2 regions of the Cronobacter sakazakii genome follow, and region 1 is predicted to be linked to the other one. Evidence: predicted binding sites of a transcription regulator. Region 1 holds the regulator's gene; the other holds the start of a gene.
The links. The regulator PurR, encoded in region 1, represses purine synthesis genes. The targets are predictions, from matches to a motif close to CANGCAAACGTTTGCNTG.
Positions count from the first base shown of each region.

Region 2: glyA (serine hydroxymethyltransferase) is a predicted target of PurR. The motif match lies at 2,056-2,073, and genes of this name have one in related genera.

Region 1 is NZ_CP011047.1:3,406,123-3,410,493, forward strand. Features, by position in the region: gene CSK29544_RS16225 (MFS transporter) at 1-689, opposite strand, end outside; gene cydH (cytochrome bd-I oxidase subunit CydH) at 952-1,041, opposite strand; gene purR (HTH-type transcriptional repressor PurR) at 1,333-2,358, shown strand; gene punR (DNA-binding transcriptional activator PunR) at 2,376-3,287, opposite strand; gene punC (purine nucleoside transporter PunC) at 3,399-4,371, shown strand, end outside.
Region 2 is NZ_CP011047.1:2,026,526-2,030,896, forward strand. Features, by position in the region: gene glnB (nitrogen regulatory protein P-II) at 1-339, shown strand; gene hmpA (NO-inducible flavohemoprotein) at 677-1,867, opposite strand; gene glyA (serine hydroxymethyltransferase) at 2,189-3,442, shown strand; gene CSK29544_RS09550 (MerR family transcriptional regulator) at 3,514-3,876, shown strand; gene CSK29544_RS09555 (carboxymuconolactone decarboxylase family protein) at 3,932-4,309, shown strand.

The sequences.
Region 1 (4,371 bases):
TGGTGCAACACAGGCGCGATATAGGTATAGAGCGTAAACATCGCGCCCGCGCCGAGCACCGTCGTCAGCAGCGCGCTCACCACCTGCGGGCGCATCAACACGGCCAGTTCGCTTTTCACATCCGGGCGCTCGCCGCTGCCGCCTTTTGGCAGGGAAAACCAGAGGCTCGCCATCGCCACCAGGCCAAGACCGGCCGTCGCCAGAAACGACATTCGCCAGCCGATGGTTTCACCAAGCCAGGTGGCCGCCGGCACGCCGCCGATATTGGCGATGGTCAGGCCCATAAACATCGTCGCGACGGCGCTCGCCTGTTTATGCTTTGGCACCACGCTTGCCGCCACCACCGAGCCGAGCCCGAAGAACGCGCCGTGGTTAAGGCTGGTGAGGATACGCGAGGCCATCAGCGTCATATAATCCGGTGCCAGTGCTGACAGCACGTTACCGAGCGTAAAAATCGCCATCAGAAAAATCAACGCGCTACGCCGTGCGCGGTGCGACAGTAAAAGCGTCATCAGCGGTGCGCCTACCATCACGCCGACCGCGTAGGCGCTAATCAGCATACCGGCGGCCGGAATGGAGACGTTGACGCCGTTCGCTATTACCGGCAACAACCCCATCGGGGAAAACTCGGTCGTGCCAATGCCAAAAGCACCGATAGCCAGTGCCAGTAACGGAAAATTGACTTTCATTCATTGCTCCAGAAATTGTACAACAGCGCCGGGAACGCCCGACGTTACAGCAGGATGCAGAAAAGGATGACACTCGCAATCAGAAAAGATAAGGGACAAAAACAGCAAAATATTATTGCGCAGCTGTTAAGAACACGCGCTCATTGTTATTAGCGAATCTAAAGGGAATAACGGGAAAAAGAAAGAAAACAGCGGGGAATCGGCGCTTAAACGCAAGAAAAGTTTAAGAAAGCGGGAGAACAGGTGCGCTCCCGCCTGTCGCTTAATGCAGAATGGCGGTAAATGCGCCCGCCACAATCAGGCCCAGTACAACCAGCGTCGTGACCAGCGAAAATTTCAGATCGGTACTCATGGTATTCTCCTTAAAGACCCCATAAAAATCAGGTAGTGCGCATTTTTGCATAAACGGGCCGAAAAATCCTGCGACATTTAACCAGATATGCGTTTTCCCTCTTCCCCTTTCGATAAAGATAAGCCAAAATTCGTCGCTACTTTATTCGGTACCGGCCATCGACCCCTCCTCACGAAAAATGTCGCGTTTCCCGGCATGCCGCACTCTCCTCGCGGCAGTCAGGGGTGTGTACAGGCAAACGATTAACCCGTGATTTTACACGGCTCAGCCAGGGGTCTGGAGTGATTATTAATGGCAACAATTAAAGACGTCGCGAAGCGAGCCAACGTTTCCACAACAACAGTCTCACATGTGATTAACAAAACCCGTTTTGTGGCGGAAGAGACGCGCAATGCGGTTTGGGCGGCTATCAAAGAATTACACTATTCGCCAAGCGCCGTGGCGCGCAGCCTGAAGGTGAATCACACCAAATCTATCGGGCTGCTGGCGACCAGTAGCGAAGCGCCCTATTTCGCCGAAATCATTGAAGCCGTTGAAAACAGCTGCTTCGCCAAAGGCTATACGCTGATTTTGGGCAACGCGCATAACAACCTGGAAAAGCAGCGCGCGTATCTGTCGATGATGGCGCAAAAGCGCGTCGACGGCCTGCTGGTGATGTGTTCGGAATACCCGCAGCCGCTGCTTTCCACGCTTGAAGAGTACCGTCATATCCCGATGGTGGTGATGGACTGGGGTGAAGCGAAAGCCGATTTTACGGACTCGGTTATAGATAACGCGTTCCAGGGCGGTTATCTCGCCGGGCGTTATCTGATTGAGCGCGGCCATCGTGATATTGGCGTGATTCCGGGGCAGCTTGAGCGTAACACCGGCGTCGGGCGTTTCTCAGGCTTTATGAAAGCGCTGGAAGAAGCGGTCATTAAAGTGCCGGAAAACTGGATCGTGCAGGGCGATTTCGAGCCGGAATCCGGTTACCGCGCGATGCAGCAGATCCTCTCGCAGCCGCAGCGCCCGACTGCCGTGTTCTGCGGCGGCGATATTATGGCGATGGGCGCTATCTGCGCCGCCGATGAGATGGGCCTGCGCGTACCGCAGGATATTTCGATCATCGGCTACGACAACGTACGCAACGCGCGTTTCTTTAGCCCGGCACTGACGACTATCCATCAGCCAAAAGAAACGCTCGGCCAGACCGCGTTCAATATGCTGCTCGACCGCATCGTGAATAAGCGCGAAGAGTCGCAGACGATTGAGGTGCATCCGCGCCTGATCGAACGCCGCTCGGTGGCGGACGGCCCGTTCCGCGACTATCGCCGTTAATCCTTCCGGGAGCCGTATCACTGCGGCTCCCGCAGCCACTCCTTGTTCAGCGTTTCACTGTCCCCCAGATAATCGAGCAGCCAGCGCAGCGCGGGCGAGGCGTCGCTTTGCCGCCACGTCAGACAGCAGGCGGCGTCCGGGAACGGGTTTTCCAGCGTCAACGCGCGCCACTCCCCGCTATCGAGCCATGGCTTCGCGAAATGTGTCGGCACCATGCCGATACAGAGCCCTTCGCTCAGCGCATCGGCGGCGCAGTGCCAGTCCGGCACTACCACGCGCCGCTGGTTATCCAGAAGCCAGGTAATGCGCTTGGGCAGCGATCGCGATGTATCTTCCAGCACCAGCGACGGGTAATCGCGCAGCCTGTCGTCGCTGAGCGCGCCCGCGTGCTGTGCCAGCGGATGATGGTGCGCCACTACGCAACGCCAGCTCAGCATGCCCATATCACGAAACGCGAAGCGCCCACCGACCGGTATCGCCTGTGTGGCACCAATCGCAAGCTCCACGCGCCCGTCCGCCAGCGCGTCCCAGACGCCGTTAAAGACTTCCTGCGACACCTGCAACTCCACATCAGAGAAGTGCCGGTAGAAATCGAGCACCAGCCGCCGGACGCGTTCCGGGCGCACGATATTATCCACCGCGATGGAGAGCTGTCCGCGCCATCCGTTGGCGATTTGCTGGCACTGCTGACGGGTGATCATCATTTTTTTGATAACAGAACGCCCTTCCCGCAAAAACCAGGCTCCGGCGGGTGTCAGAACCACATCGCGATGGCGGCGCTCAAAGAGCGATACCGCAAGCCACTCCTCAAGCTGGCGCACCGTATAACTGACGGCAGAAGGCACGCGGTGCAGTTCTGCGGCGGCTGCAGTAAAGCTGCCGGTGCGCGCCACGGCGTCCACCACTTCCAGGGAATATTCAGACCACATTATCTGCCTGCAAATTTTTTGAATGGAATGGGCAAATATTAGCGTTTCACAAGCGGGATTGCACTCCGTACACTCCTGGCTCTTTCGCGTAATAAGAAGTGAGTTAATGTGATGCGACCTGATAAAGGATTTCTTTGCTGGCTGGCCGGGCTGAGCGTGCTCGGTTTTCTGGCGACCGACATGTACCTGCCCGCGTTCGCCGTTATTGAAGCGGATCTGCACACAGCCCCTTCGGCTATCAGCGCCTCGCTAAGCCTTTTCCTGGCCGGTTTCGCGCTGGCGCAGCTCGTCTGGGGCCCGCTTTCTGACCGTTTTGGCCGTCGTCCGGTTTTGCTGGCGGGGCTTGGGATTTTCGCGCTTGGCTGCCTTGGCACCGTCTGGGTTGAGAGCGCGGGCGCGCTGCTGGCCCTGCGCTTTATTCAGGCCGTGGGCGTTTGTTCCGCCGCAGTAAGCTGGCAGGCGCTGGTGACCGACCGCTACCCGGCGCAGCAGGCGCGTCGTATCTTCGCGACCATTATGCCGCTGGTGGGGCTTTCTCCGGCCCTGGCACCGCTGCTCGGCAGCTGGATCCTGAATCACTTTTCCTGGCAGGCGATTTTTGTGGTGCTGTTTGCCATTACGGTGGCGCTGATGATTCCGGCCCTGCGTCTGCCCTCCGGCGCGCCTCAGGGCAATAAAGGCGGCGAGCCGCTGAGCTTTATGATGCTGCTGCGCTCGCGCGTCTACAGCGGCAATGTGCTGATTTATGCCGCCTGCTCCGCCAGTTTCTTCGCCTGGCTCACCGGTTCGCCGTTTATTCTGCATGAGATGGGTTACAGCCCGGCGGTAATCGGACTGAGCTACGTGCCGCAAACTATCGCGTTTTTGATTGGCGGCTATGGCTGTCGCAGCGCGCTGCAAAAATGGAATGGCGAAACGCTGCTGCCGTGGCTGCTGGCAGGCTTCGCGCTGAGCGTGCTCGCCACCTGGCTTGTGGGGTTAAGCGACGCCGTTACGCTCACCACACTGCTTATTCCCTTCTGCCTGATGGCGATGGCGAACGGGGCGATTTACCCTATCGTGGTCGCCGCCGCGCTGCTGCCGT
Region 2 (4,371 bases), 1.4 Mb from region 1:
ATGAAAAAGATTGATGCGATTATTAAACCCTTCAAACTCGATGACGTACGTGAAGCGCTGGCGGAAGTCGGGATCACCGGGATGACGGTGACCGAGGTGAAAGGGTTTGGTCGTCAGAAAGGCCATACCGAGCTGTATCGCGGCGCAGAGTATATGGTGGATTTCCTGCCGAAAGTGAAAATCGAGATCGTGGTGACCGACGATATCGTCGATACCTGCGTGGATACGATTATCCGTACCGCCCAGACCGGTAAAATCGGCGACGGCAAGATTTTCGTTTTCGACGTGGCGCGCGTGGTGCGTATCCGCACCGGCGAGGAAGACGACGCCGCGATTTAAGCGGGCGCGACGACAAAAAAAGCAGGCCAGTGGGCCTGCTTTTTTTATGCCCGACGCGCATGGGGCGCGCAGGGATATGAATTGTGGGTGCGCTTCGCTTACCCACCCTACAGGGGACGCTGGTGTTCGGCATGGTGGGTGCGCTGCGCTTACCCACCCTACAGGGGACGCTGGTGTTCGGCATGGTGGGTGCGCTGCGCTTACCCACCCTACAGGGGCGCTGGTGTTCGGCATGGTGGGTGCGCTGCGCTGACCCACCTTATAACAGACGGTGTGATTTTGTAGGGCGGGTAAGCGAAGCGCACCCGCCGAACCGCCCCAAAAAACCGCCGGGCGCTTACAACACCTTATGCGGGCCGAAACATTCGTAATGAATGTTCTCTTTATTCACACCCATGCTCACTAACTGCTCCGCGGCGAACTGCATAAAATTCACCGGGCCGCAAACATAAAACTGCATACCGGGCGTGGTCACTTGCGCCTTGCGATCGTGAAGCGCCATCAACCCTTCGCTGTTATAACGGCCCGCGCTGCGATCGGCGTCGGTCGGCACGCGGTACCAGATATGGCTGGTAAAACGGGGGAGCGTCGCGCCGAGCTGCGCCACTTCATCGGTAAACGCATGCACATCGCCGCTTTCCGCCGCGTGATACCAGTTCACCTGCGCCGGATGCTGCGCGCTTGCCAGCGTATCGAGCATCGCCAGCATCGGCGTCTGACCCACACCCGCCGAGATAAGCGTCACCGGCGTCTGCGGTTCAACATCCATAAAGAAATCGCCCGCAGGCGCGGCAAGGCGAATCACATCGCCCGGCTGCGCATGCTGATGCAGCCAGTTCGACACCTGGCCTTCGCCTTCGCGTTTCACCGCGATGCGGTAGCTTTTACCGTTCGGCTTGCGGGTGAGCGAATACTGGCGAATCTCCTGATGCGCAAACCCCTGCGGCTTGATCCAGACGGCGGTGTACTGGCCGGGCAGGTAATCGGCGACCGGGCCGCCATCCACCGGTTCCAGCTCAAAGCTTGTGACAATGGCGCTCTGTGGCGTTTTATTCGCGATGCGGAATTCGCGCGTGCCTTCCCAGCCGCCGGTTTTCTGCGCGTTACTCTGGTAAATCTCGGCTTCGCGGTTAATAAACACGCCCGCCAGCACGCCATAGGCTTTGCCCCACGCGTCCAGCACTTCCTGGCCTGGGCTGAACATCTCATCGAGCGTCGCCAGCAGGTGCTCGCCCACAATGTTGTACTGCTCCGGTTTGATATTAAAGCTGGTGTGCTTCTGGGCGATTTTCTCCACCGCTGGCAGCAGGGCCGCGAGGTTTTCGATATTGGTGGCGTAGGCGCAGATGGCGTTGAACAGCGCTTCACGCTGATCGCCATTGCGCTGGTTGCTCATGTTGAAAATCTCTTTCAGCTCCGGGTTGTGTGTAAACATCCGGTCATAAAAGTGCGCGGTGAGTTTCGGGCCAGTCTGCGCCAGCAGCGGGATGGTGGATTTCACGACGGCGATGGTTTGACTATCCAGCATGGTTGCTTCCTTCCGTTTTTCTATAAAATGTATTTTAAATGCATCTTATAAAAATACCTGCACGCTGTAAATGGTTTTATCAAGCCTGGGGAAAACACCACGGCGTATGAAAAAACGACAGGTTGAAAATGAAAATAAGTCGCGTAAACGGCACGTTTGCTTAATCGTTCAAACCCTTGCGCCACGCCATGCCAAACGTTTGCGTAAAAACCTCTGTCAAGCCCTATCTTCACGCTGCCAATCGGTTTACACTGTTGGCCGTCGCCCAAAAGGGCCCCTAATTGCAGTACATTTTATTGTCAGCTGAGTCAGGAGATGCGGATGTTAAAGCGTGAAATGAACATTGCCGATTATGATGCCGAACTGTGGCAGGCTATGGAGCAGGAAAAAGTACGTCAGGAAGAGCACATCGAACTGATCGCCTCCGAAAACTACACCAGCCCGCGCGTGATGCAGGCGCAGGGCTCTCAGCTGACCAACAAATATGCCGAAGGTTATCCGGGCAAGCGCTACTACGGCGGCTGCGAATATGTGGATATCGTTGAGCAACTGGCGATTGACCGCGCGAAAGAACTCTTCGGCGCTGACTACGCTAACGTGCAGCCGCACTCCGGTTCTCAGGCCAACTTCGCGGTTTACACCGCGCTGCTGCAACCGGGCGATACCGTTCTTGGTATGAACCTGGCGCAGGGCGGCCACCTGACTCACGGCTCCCCGGTTAACTTCTCCGGTAAGCTCTACAACATCATTCCTTACGGTATCGACGAGTCTGGCAAAATCGATTACGAGGACATGGCGAAGCAGGCGAAAGAGCACAAACCGAAAATGATCATCGGTGGTTTCTCCGCGTACTCCGGCATTGTTGACTGGGCAAAAATGCGTGAAATCGCTGACAGCATCGGCGCATACCTGTTCGTCGATATGGCGCACGTGGCGGGCCTGATTGCCGCAGGCGTCTACCCGAACCCGGTTCCGCACGCGCACGTCGTGACCACCACCACTCATAAAACGCTGGCTGGCCCGCGCGGTGGTCTGATCCTCGCCAAAGGCGGCAGCGAAGAGCTGTACAAAAAACTGAACTCTGCCGTGTTCCCGAGCGCGCAGGGCGGCCCGCTGATGCACGTTATCGCGGCGAAAGCGGTCGCGCTGAAAGAAGCGATGGAGCCGGAGTTCAAAACCTACCAGCAGCAGGTGGCCAAAAACGCCAAAGCGATGGTGGAAGTGTTCCTGAACCGCGGCTACAAAGTGGTTTCCGGCGGTACGGAAAACCACCTGTTCCTGCTGGATCTGGTTGATAAAAACCTGACCGGTAAAGAAGCGGACGCCGCACTTGGCCGCGCCAACATCACCGTTAACAAAAACAGCGTGCCGAACGATCCGAAGAGCCCGTTCGTCACCTCCGGCATCCGTATCGGTTCTCCGGCGGTCACACGTCGCGGCTTTAAAGAAGCCGAAGTTAAAGAGCTGGCAGGCTGGATGTGCGACATCCTGGACAACATCAATGACGAAGCGGTTATCGAGCGCGTCAAAGGTAAAGTACTGGATATCTGCGCACGCTTCCCGGTTTACGCGTAAGCGTTCACTCACTGCTGAAGGCCGCCTCGCGCGGCCTTTTTTTATGGGGCTACGGTAGACAGGAGGCGGCCATGCGTATTCAGGCATTCGCGACGCTGACGGGGCTTGGCGTTCATACGCTGCGCTATTACGAAAAGCTCGGTTTGCTGGTGCCGGCGCGTAATGCGAGCGGGCATCGCGACTATTCTCGTTCGGATCTCGACTGGGCGGCGTTTATTAAACGGTTAAAGGCGACCGATATGCCGCTGGAGGAGATTCAGCGCTACGCCCTCTTGCGCGCGCAGGGGGAGACGACCGCTGGCGCACGTCGTGAACTGCTGGCGCATCACGCGCAGCGGCTCGAAGCCCGGCTCGCGGAGCAGGCAGACCATCTGGCGCGCCTGAAAGAGAAAATGGCCTATTACGATGAAACGCTGTTAAAAAACAGCGCTTGACCTGGAGTTAACTCGAAGGCTTACCGTTATCTCAACCACACAAAAGGAGAACGGTATGACTTCATCACGTTACGAGGCAGGCCTCGCGCGGCTGTCTGAAATCGACGGCGCGGCAGGGGAAAATGTCATTAAAGCGCTGGCCGATATCGCGCCGGATCTGGGGCGCTACGTCATTGAATTCGGCTTTGGCGATATCTACAGCAGGCCGGGGCTGTCGCTGAAAAGCCGGGAGCTCGCGACCGTCGCGGCGCTTACCGCGCTTGGCCACGCGCAGCCGCAGCTGGCGGTGCATCTGCACGCGGCGCTGAATGTCGGCTGCACCCGCGAAGAGATTATTGAAGTCATCATCCAGATTGCGCTCTATGCCGGTTTCCCGGCGGCGCTGAATGCGATGTTTACCGCCAAAAAGGTCTTTGCCGAGGCGGGCATATAACAGGACAGGCCGCTGCGGCGGCCTCATTACGCAGTAAAAGCGAATTGTTATTAACGTGTTAT